Regions from separate parts of the Micromonospora fiedleri genome, predicted to be linked through region 1. Evidence: riboswitches for the same ligand, from Rfam matches in the RefSeq annotation. Region 1 holds a riboswitch; each other region holds the start of a gene.
The links. A riboswitch is a leader RNA that binds a small molecule or an ion and turns the genes downstream of it on or off. The one in region 1 is predicted to bind cyclic di-AMP.
Positions count from the first base shown of each region.

Region 2: another riboswitch for cyclic di-AMP. It lies ahead of JMF97_RS27350 (coiled-coil domain-containing protein); the one in region 1 lies ahead of JMF97_RS25585 (C39 family peptidase).
Region 3: another riboswitch for cyclic di-AMP. It lies ahead of JMF97_RS07025 (coiled-coil domain-containing protein); the one in region 1 lies ahead of JMF97_RS25585 (C39 family peptidase).

Region 1 is NZ_JAETXL010000010.1:155,710-158,977, forward strand. It holds gene JMF97_RS25580 (alpha/beta fold hydrolase) at 1-398, opposite strand, end outside; gene JMF97_RS25585 (C39 family peptidase) at 504-1,400, opposite strand; cyclic di-AMP (ydaO/yuaA leader) riboswitch at 1,527-1,669, opposite strand; gene JMF97_RS25590 (hypothetical protein) at 1,988-2,737, opposite strand; gene JMF97_RS25595 (hypothetical protein) at 2,961-3,268, opposite strand, start outside.
Region 2 is NZ_JAETXL010000012.1:124,043-127,310, forward strand. It holds gene JMF97_RS27345 (YibE/F family protein) at 1-1,127, shown strand, start outside; cyclic di-AMP (ydaO/yuaA leader) riboswitch at 1,294-1,424, shown strand; gene JMF97_RS27350 (coiled-coil domain-containing protein) at 1,429-2,442, shown strand; gene JMF97_RS27355 (carbonic anhydrase) at 2,537-3,139, opposite strand.
Region 3 is NZ_JAETXL010000002.1:668,808-672,075, reverse strand. It holds gene JMF97_RS07030 (1-phosphofructokinase family hexose kinase) at 1-687, opposite strand, end outside; gene JMF97_RS07025 (coiled-coil domain-containing protein) at 906-2,000, opposite strand; cyclic di-AMP (ydaO/yuaA leader) riboswitch at 2,005-2,138, opposite strand; gene JMF97_RS07020 (HelD family protein) at 2,289-3,268, opposite strand, start outside.

The DNA.
Region 1 (3,268 bases):
AACCAGGTGACCGGGCGGGCGGCCAGATCCGTGGCGCGGGACAACTCCGCCGGGGACCAGACCGCCTTGATGCCGAGCCCGACCACCGCGTCGACGGTGACCGCCCGGCTCACGGCGGCGAGCGCCAGACCGACCACCCCGCCGAGCGAGTGGCCCAGCACGATCACCCGATCGCCGGGGTGCAGGCTCGCGGCGACCTGATCGGCGAGTGCGGCGAACGAGTACGCCGGCAGCGGGGGTGACGCGCCGTGGCCAGCCAGATCGGGGGCCATCCACCGTCCCGGCCACCGCTGGTGCAGCAGCGGCGCGCAGCGCAGCCACACGTCGCCGGTGGCGCCCATCCCGTGCAGCAGCAACAACACCGGCGCGCTGCCCCGCTCACCCGACTCCGTGATCATGTCGGGCAGTCTGCCACCGCCCGGGCCGGTCGGCGAGAGCCGCGACCGGGATACGACACCGGGCACCGACCCCGAAGGGTCGACGCCCGGCACGAACAGCAGGTATCAGGACGAATAGCCCCGGGTGGCAGCCCAGTTGGCCAGGTCGATCGTGCTCAACCAGTACGAGTAGTACGACGCGTCGGCCGAGTCGGCGATCTTCACCATCCGGCCCTCGTCCTCGTAGCCGACCACGGCGACGTAGTGGCCGCCGGGGAAGGAGTGCCAGCCACCGGCGGTGTCCACGACGCTGCCGGCGACGTTCACCACGACGCCACGCCCGTCGGAGATCGCCGCCACGACATCAGCCTGAAGCTGGTCCATCTGGGCCGGGGTCGCCGCGCCGCCGGGGATCATCGTGGTCTTGTACGGCTCGCCCTTGACCGCGGCGTTGAGCGCCCGAGTGGTGTCGTACGCCGAGTTGGTGCCGGCGAAGGTGGTGCCCATCTGGGCGGCGAGGGTCTCCTGGCCGCGCTCGATGCCGGCGGCGCTGAGCGCGTTGCGCACCGCTGCCGGGCCGCAGTAGTAACCGTTGATCTGGGCCTGGTAGTCGTACGACAGCACCTTTTCCGCCGGCGGCTTCGGGGCGGCCTTCTTACTGGCCACGTCCGGGTCCGCGGTGGCGGCCCGCGCCGACGGCGAGGCAGCTGCGCTGCTCGGCGCGGCACTGCCGGGGGCGGCGCTGCTCGGGGCGCTGCTCGGGTCGGCACTGCTGGGAGCGGCGCTGCTGGGGGCGGTGGCGACCCGCGCCAGGGAACGGGAGGCCGCACTGTCGTCGCGCAGTTCGGCCACGGCGGTCGCGGTGGGCGCGTCGCCCAGGTTGTCGTCGGTCCGGGCGACCAGGGCACCGGCGCCGGTGGCCAGCACGAGGGCCGCCGCCGATGTGGCGAGGAGCTGATAGGGGCGTTCGGTGGCCAGCTTACGGAGCTGACGCTTGAGGGTGTGCTTCACGAGATCCTCCACGGGCTGAGGGGTGGACGGGTGGGGCCTGGCTCAGGCTGCGGAGAGCGGACCGGCGAGCGCAGGCACCACGGTGCCGTGGAGGCGGGGGAATATCGGGGGGATCGAATTGTGCTGCACGAGGACAGGAACTCCTTCCGACACCGCCGACCGGGTTAGCTGACGGATTCGGGCGGGAAGATCGCCCTACCGCGAGCCGTGGCTCGCGGATTCACCCCAAGTGGTGCAGTGGTTCCCCGGTTCGTGTGATCACGATTGAGCGGGTCGGCGCGGCGTCGCCACTTGCGATCATTTACCGCACCGGACAGGGCGACACTACTGGTCGGTATCGCTCCTGCCAAGCCTGCCCTGACCTGCTTAAACCTGGCCCGGTGCGATTATTTTCGGGTATCGCGGAACTGTCGTCGCTCAATGGGACAGCACTCGCGGACATCCCTGTCGAGGCGGTAACCGGACCGGACGTTCACAATGCCCCGCACATTGCGCCCCGCCTTCGACGTCTGACCCACGTTGACCGATTCGGCAATTGCTGTGACCGGGGTCACCGAATTTCGGCCCACCTGTCGCTGAACTGGCGAGGAGGCGACGGCTCATCCCACCCGGGCCGGCCGCCAGCGCAGGGCCGCTGCGGGCCGGCCGACGACCACCCGACGCGGCACCGGCAGCGGGTTCGGCCGTAGCCGCTGCGCTGCGGCGTACGCCTCGGTGGAGAGCGCGCGGGCGGCGTCGGCGGCGAGTTCCGCGGTCCGCCAGGCGTCGCGTTCCTGCTGCGCGGCGGCCTGGTACGCCGCGAGGCGGCCGTCACGTACCACGCGGGCCAGGAAGATCTCCTGCTCGGCGGGGTGCCGTCGGGGATCCCAGCCGGCCCGGTGAGCCAGCGCGTCGGCGAGCTGCCGCCCCGTCAGGTCGCCGCGCCAGTATGCCGTCATCGCGGCGTGGTGCAGCCAGCGCTCCCGAGCCGCGTACTCGGCGGGGGTCCGGGGCGTACCGGGGCTGGGCCAGGCGGTGGCGGCGGCGAGCCGTCGGGCGGCGGCCTCGGCCTCGTCGTACGCGGCCCAGGCGCGGTCGAGTTCCGTCTGCGCGCGGTGCCATGCCGCCCGGTGGCGGCCGGCGTTCTGCGCGGCGCCCGCCGCCGCGACGGCAACCTCACCGGCGTAGCGACGCTGGTCCGCGACCTCGTCGTTGTCCGGGAGGTCCGGGGTCCGGTCGGTCGGCGGGGCCGGCTCGGGTCGGGCGACGAGCGCGGTGAGCACGCCCAGCGCGAGCACCAGCAGCACCGACCAGATGGCGGCGGCCCGAGGCGCGTCGATCAGGAACTGGTAGAGAACGGTCTTCTCCATGTCGATACCTCGCGGGAGCGGATGTGGCGGCCTGGGGGTGCCGCCGGTGTCGGGTCGCCGGGTAGCGGCGGATCGTCAAGGTGGTGGAGCGCGGCGGGACACCCACGGTGGGGGCCCGATCGCCGCGGCCCGTCGCAGGCGGGCGGCCGGCGCGGAATGCGGAAGGCACAACCGGGACAGCCGTACGAGGGCCGTCCGGGTCAACCGACGGTACGGGCGGGAATCAGGCGCCGGGCGGGGCGCGGCCGCACCGCAGACCCGAGGCGTCCACCGCAGGAGGCTGATCGTCGGCAGCCGCGCCGGCCAGGTCGACGCCCTGTTCCGTCCGCGCCGACGGCACCGGTGTCGTCGCGGCGCCAGCGCCGGGGCGGTCGTCGCCGCCGCTCACCAGTTCATCGGCCGTCGGTGGGATCGCGGCGCACCGGTCGGATGCCAGCGCCTCGGTCGGCGGAGCGAAGCTGACCATGCTGGGCTGCCCGGCAGGGCCCGCCGCCGGTCCGAGATCACCGGGATGAGCGGCGGGTGCGGGCA
Region 2 (3,268 bases), on a different contig from region 1:
CGACGGCCGGTGGCCCGTGCGGCACCGTCACGGTACGGGTGCAGGACGGCCCGGACGCCGGCCAGCACGTGGACGCCCCCATCCCGGCCGGGCCGGGCGCACCCTCGGTCAGCGTCGACGACGACGTCATCCTGGTCTCGTTGATCGACCCGGAGGACCCGGCGATCAGCACCTACAACATCGCCGAGCACCAGCGCGGTATGCCACTGATCTGGCTGGGGGTGCTCTTCGCCGCCGCCATCGTCGCCTTCGGACGCCTGCGTGGGCTGGCCGCCCTGGCCGGCCTCGCGGCCAGCTTCGCCATCCTGCTCACCTTCGTGCTGCCGGGCATCAGCGCCGGCCAGCCGCCGCTGATCGTCGCCATCGTCGGCGCCGCGTTGATCATGTTCGTGGTGCTGTACCTGACGCACGGGGTGTCCGCGCAGACCTCGGTCGCCGTACTCGGCACCCTCGGCGCGCTCGTACTCACCGGGTTGCTCGGCCTAGCCGCCACCAACGCGACCCACCTGACCGGCTTCGGCAGCGAGGACGCCACCACCCTGTCGATGTTCCGGGGCGACGTCGACCTGCACGGCCTGCTGCTGGCCGGCATCATCATCGGGTCACTGGGCGTCCTGGACGACGTCACGGTCACCCAGGCCGCGGCGGTCACCGAGTTGGCGCACGCCAACCCGAACCTGTCCCGCCGCGAGTTGTACCGCTCGGCGACACGGGTGGGCCGCGCGCACATCGCCTCGGTGGTGAACACCATCGTCCTGGCGTACGCCGGCGCGTCGCTGCCGCTGCTGCTCCTGCTCACCGCCGACTCCCGCGCGCTGGGTCAGATCGTGACCAGCGAGTTCCTCGCCCAGGAGATCGTCCGCAGCGTGGTGGCCACGCTCGGGCTGATCGCCGCCGTACCGCTGACCACCGCCCTGGCCACGGTGGTGACCACCGCCGGACGGCGCCGCACCGGCGCGAACGCCGCGCCCGGAGCACCCGACGACGTGGCCGTCGCCCAGCCGCGACCGGCGACGGACCGGGCCGAGACGCTCCAGGCCCTCAGCACACCGCGTCCCCGTCACACGCCCCCCGCCACCCGTTCGGAGTGGCCCGAACCGGACAGGAGCACCGACACCCCATGGTGACACTCCTCAACGTGAGCACGCCGACCGAAAGGATCGACAAGCGTGTCACTCGTCACCCAGTGCGATTACGAAATGACACATCTTGCCGGGTTCGGCGCGTAGAGGACCAGACCGACCGTCGGGTAACCTCACTGCCGGTCACCGCCGAAGGCGCGCACCGGCGCCTGCGGTGCCACCGCCCAATCGCCACCAGGCGAGCCGGGAACCCAGGTACGTGGGGTGAATCCGCACCAGCGGTAGGGGCCACTTCCGTCCCGAACCCGTCAGCTAACCCGGTCGGCGGTCGATGGAAGGGAAGACAGTGACGGCACCCCTACGCCGCTGGTTGACGCCCGTGGTGGCCGTGTTCGCCGCGTTCGCCGTCTTCGCCGGCCCGCTGCCGGCGACGGCTGCGCCGAAGCCCCCCAAACCGGCCGGCCATGACGACGACCCGCCGATGCTCAACGAGCTGATCGAGGCGACGAACCGGGACTACACCAAGGCCAAGTCCAAGCTGGAAAAGTCCAAGAAGAAGCAGCTCAAGCTCGCCGTCGAGGTCCGCCGCGCCGAGGCCGACCTGGACGCCCTCGCCCCACAGGTCGCCGAGATCGCCACCCAGTCGTACCGGACCGGCCGGGTGGGCGCGATCGCCATGCTGTTGCAGAGCAACGCCCCCGACTCGTTCATCCACCGCGCCGCCGCGCTCGACGAGTTGAACCTGGTCAACAGCAAGAAGCTGGGTGAGGTCAACGCGGTCAAGCGCCGCGCCGAGACGGCCAAGCTGGCGCTCGACGCCGAGGTACGCGAGCAGCAGAAGCTGACCAACGACATGGCCCGCAAGAAGAGCGACGCGGAGAAGTCGCTCCGCCTGGTCGGTGGCGTCGGTCTCACCGGCGGCCTGGTGGCCGCCACCTCTCCGGTCGCCCGACCCGGCCCCAACCGGGCAGCCGACGGCGGCTGGAAGTCCGAGTCGTGCAACCAGAACGACCCGACCACGTCCGGCTGCATCACGGCACGCACCCTGCACATGTACAAGGAGGTCAAGCGCGCCGGTTTCAACCGGTTCGTCGGCTGCTACCGACCGGGTGACAAGTGGGAACACCCCAAGGGCCGAGCATGTGACTGGTCGTTGCAGAACAGCGGTTTCCGCCCCTGGTACAACGACGACACCCGGATCTACGGCAACAACCTGGCCGCGTTCCTGGTCCGTAACGCCGACCGGTTGGGTGTCTACTACGTGATCTGGAACCGGCAGATCTGGTTCCCGGCGACCGGTTGGAGTTCCTACAGCGGCCCGTCGAACCACACAGACCACGTGCACGTCTCGATGTACTAGCGCACGTCCAGCATCGCTTCGAGGGCCGTCCCGCCGTCCGGTGGGGCGGCCCTCAGCTCGTCTGCTGACGCCCTCGGCGGCCCGGCGCTCGCCGTCAGGCGACGGGCGCCGCGACCTCGGCGACCAGCTCCGCCGGTTCCGCAGCCACCGCCCGGACCTCGCCGGCGGCCAGCCGGTACGACATGCCGACCACCGCGCAACGCCCGGCGGAGACCTCGGCGGCCAGCGTCGCCGACGATCCCAGCATCGCCGTCACGGTCTGCGCGATGTGAATGTCGACGATCTCGTTCAGGTCGTTCACCCCGGCGGCCTGCGCCTGGCGCAGGCTGGGCACCACGGCGTCCACCACCGCACCCAGGTGACCCGTGGGGGCAGTGCCGGTGGCCAGCGCCGCCCGGGCCGCCTGCACGGCACCGCAGGAGTCGTGCCCGAGCACCACCACCAGCGGCGTACGCAGCACCGACACCGCGTACTCGACGCTGCCCAGCACCTCCGGGCCGACGGTGTGCCCGGCGGTACGGACCACGAAGAGGTCACCCAGCCCGCGATCGAAGATGATCTCGGCGGCCAGCCGGGAGTCGGAGCAGCCCACGATCACCGCGAACGGATGCTGCTCGCCGGCGACGGCAGCGCGACGTCCGGCGTTCTGATTGGGATGCCACGCCGTATCGGTGACGAACCGCCGATTACCGGCCATCAGTTCGGCAAGCGCCAGCTGTGGCGCGCCCGGAAGATCCGCGGTGAGCAGTTCCCGCTCCGGCCGCAGCTCTGTTCCGATCGGTCCGGGTCGACTCATCCGGCGCCCCCTCGCTACTCATGCGATGCC
Region 3 (3,268 bases), on a different contig from region 1:
GTCGACCAGGGCCAGCGCCGGCTTCTCGGCCCGACTGACCACCACGTTCTCCGCGCCGGCGGCGTGCAGGTCGTACATGGCGCGGGTGAGCTGTTCCTCGTCGTCGTCGGCGGCTCGGCCGTCCGCGATCAGCTCCTCGTGGCTGACCTTGAGGAAGAACACGCCGCTGTCCACGACCGCCGTCAGGTGTTCGCCACTGAGGTCCACCACCACCCGGCTGCCGTTGGCGCCGAGGTCGGCGGCGAAGCGCCGGTACAGGTCGGCGGGCACCAGTGACGGGTCGTTCGGACCGCTGAGCACGCACACCTCCGCGCGTAGCCCTTCGCTGAGGGCGAGGTTGTACAACTCGTCCAGCTCGTGCCGGCTCAACGGTTGGCCGGGCACGTCGACGATCTCCTGCCGGGTGCCCCCGCGGCGGTCGTGCACGTACCCGCCGCTGCCGCCGGAGTCGCGGTTCACCAGCTTGAGGTCCACTCCCTCGCTGACCAGCAGCGGCGCCAGGACCTCCCCGATCTCGCCGCCGAGCGCCGTGCAGAGCACCACGTCGACACCGAGCGACAGCACCATCCGGGCCTGCCAGACGCCCTGTCCGCCGGGGTGCAGGTGCAGCTCCGGTACGTCGCTGGGCTGGTCGACGGTGACGGTCAGCAGCGGTGTGGGCGCGAAGACCATGACGTGCCCGGTCACCGGGCCCACCCGCAGGTGCCGGACCGGGTGAACCGCGTGGTGGGTTGTCTCATGCGAGTTGCGCCCCCTCGTGGCGAAATGTCCACTTCCGTCTTAGACGGTAACCAAGGTGGCGGATTCGCGCGCGTCGACGGGCGGGGGAGTGCGGCGTTTCGCCGTGCGGGCACGATGCGACGCCGCCGGGTGGAAGTCCCACCCGGCGGCGTCGTGTGAACGGGTCAGTACACCGACAGGTGCACGTGGTTGGTGTGGTCGCTGGACGGGTCGCCGCGACCGCCGCTGTAGGACTTCCAGCCGCTGCTGGGCAGCCAGATCTGCTTGTACCAGATCACGTAGAGCACGGCGAGCCGGTCGGCGTTGTTGACGAAGTACGCCGCCAGGTTGTTGCCGTACGTCCGGTCGCCGCCCGTGGCGACCCCACCGAAGCCGTTCTTCTGCGCGGCGAAGTCGCAGGCCCGGCCCTTGGGGTGCTCGCCCGAGCCGCCCGAGCGGTAGCAGGAGACGTACCGGGTGAAGCCGGCCGCCTTGGCCTGGTTGAGCGCGTGCAGCGTGCGCGGGGTGATGCAGCCGTTGGCCGGGGTCGGGTCGTTGACACTGCACGACTCCGAGGGCCACGAGCCGTCCGAGTTGCGGGGCGCGGGCTTGGCCGTCGGGCTGGAACCGCCACCACGGCTCGGGGTGCGGGCGGCGCGTTCCGCGGCCTGGGCGCGTTCGGCCGCCTCCGCCCGCTCGTTGGCCACGGTCAGTGCCCGCTCGGCCTGGTCCTTGCGCTTGGCCATCACCGCGACCTGCTTGCGCTGCTCCTGGACCTCGACGTCCAGCGCCTGCTTGGTCCTGCTGACCTCGTCGCGGGTGGCCCGCAGCTCACCCAGGGCACGCTCCTCGTTGGCGGCCACCGCGTCCAGCGCCGCCGCCCGGTCCATGAAGCCGGCCGGAGAGCCACTGTTGAGCAGCGCCGACGCCGCGCCGAGCCGGCCGCTGCGGTACGCCTGTGCGGCGATCTCGGCGACCTTGGCACCGCGTTCGGTGAGCTGGTTCTCGGTGGCGGTGAGCTGTGTGGCCAGTTGCTTCTGTCGCTTGACCGAACGGTCCAGCGCGGCCTTGGCGTCGAGGTAGCCCTTGCTGGCCGCCTCCAGTTGGGCGCGCAGCGCCGGGGTGCCCCCCTCGTCACCGACGTCGGCGGGAGCCGCCGCCAGTAACCCGTGTGCCGCGGCCGGGCCGGGAACGAGCGCGACGCCTACGGCGAGAGCGAGCGCCGCGCAGATCAGGGCCGCCGTTCGGGCGGCCGGTTTCACGGTTGCCACTGCTGGCATGCACATGTCCTTCCGTCAGCCGCCGACCGGGTTAGCTGACGGGTTCGGGACGGAAGATCCCTACCGCGCGTGCGCGGATGCACCCCAGGAACATGGTTCCCCGGCTCGCCCCTGCGGGCGATTAGGCGGCGACCACCGCCGGCACCGGTGGGTGCCGCCTGGCGGAGGCCGGGTCCGAGCCTACCGGTGCTGCTGTGACCCGTGCAGCCGGTGTGACTCGTGGTGTTCGTCCGGTCACCAGGAAATCGGACGAAAGTATCATTTGTGGCGAATTGCGGTAGCTCGGTGTCAGGTGGCCACATCGACCGTGGTGAGCCGCTGGGTGGCCCGGGACAGCGCGACGTAGAGCGTACGCACACCGGAATCGGGCACCGCGCGGATCTCACTCGGCGCGACCAGCACCACCGCGTCGTACTCCATGCCCTTGGCCTCCAGGCTCGTCACCACCTGCAGGCGGTCGCCGCCGAGGCCATCGAGCCAGCCCGTCACCTCGTCCCGCCGCGGCACCGGAGTGATCACTCCGACGGTGCCCTCGACCTCGCCGAGCAGGGTGCGCGCGGCCGACACCACGCTCGTCGTCAACTCGGCGGCCGGCACCACGAGCTGCACCGGGTCGACTCCGGTGGAGCGGACCGCCGTGGGCAGCGGGAGATCCGGGTACACCCGGCGGATCTCCTCGGCCGCCACCGCGAAGATCTCCGCCGAGTTGCGGTAGTTGGTGGTGAGGGTGAACCGGTGACGCGGACGCCGACCCAGGGCCTGCTCCCGAGCGCGGTTCAGCTCCTGCGGGTCTCCCGTCCAGGCGGTCTGCGCCGGGTCACCGACCACGGTCCACGAGGCCAACCGGCCCCGCCGGCCGATCATCCGCCACTGCATCGGCGAGACGTCCTGCGACTCGTCGACCACCACGTGGGCGTAGTCCCGGTAGTCCTCCGGGCGTTCGCGGGCGGCCTGTCGGGCGGCCCGCTGCCGGTCGGCGAAGGTGCTCAGCTCCCGTACGCCGCCGGCCAGCTGGAACGGATCCCGCTTGGCCCGGGCCGGGCGTACCGGCTTACCGAGCAGCGTGTCCAGCTCGTCGAGCAGCGCGGTGTCGGCGACCGTCGGGCCGTGAGTGGCCAGCCCTCGGTAGGCCTCGCCCAGCAGCCGGATCTCGGCCCCGGACAGGATGCCACCGGCGTACCGGCGCAGCCGCTCGTGGTCGGCCAGCCAGCCGAGCACGTGCCGGGGATGCAGCCGGGGCCACCAGGCCTTGAGGAACTCCCGGAAGT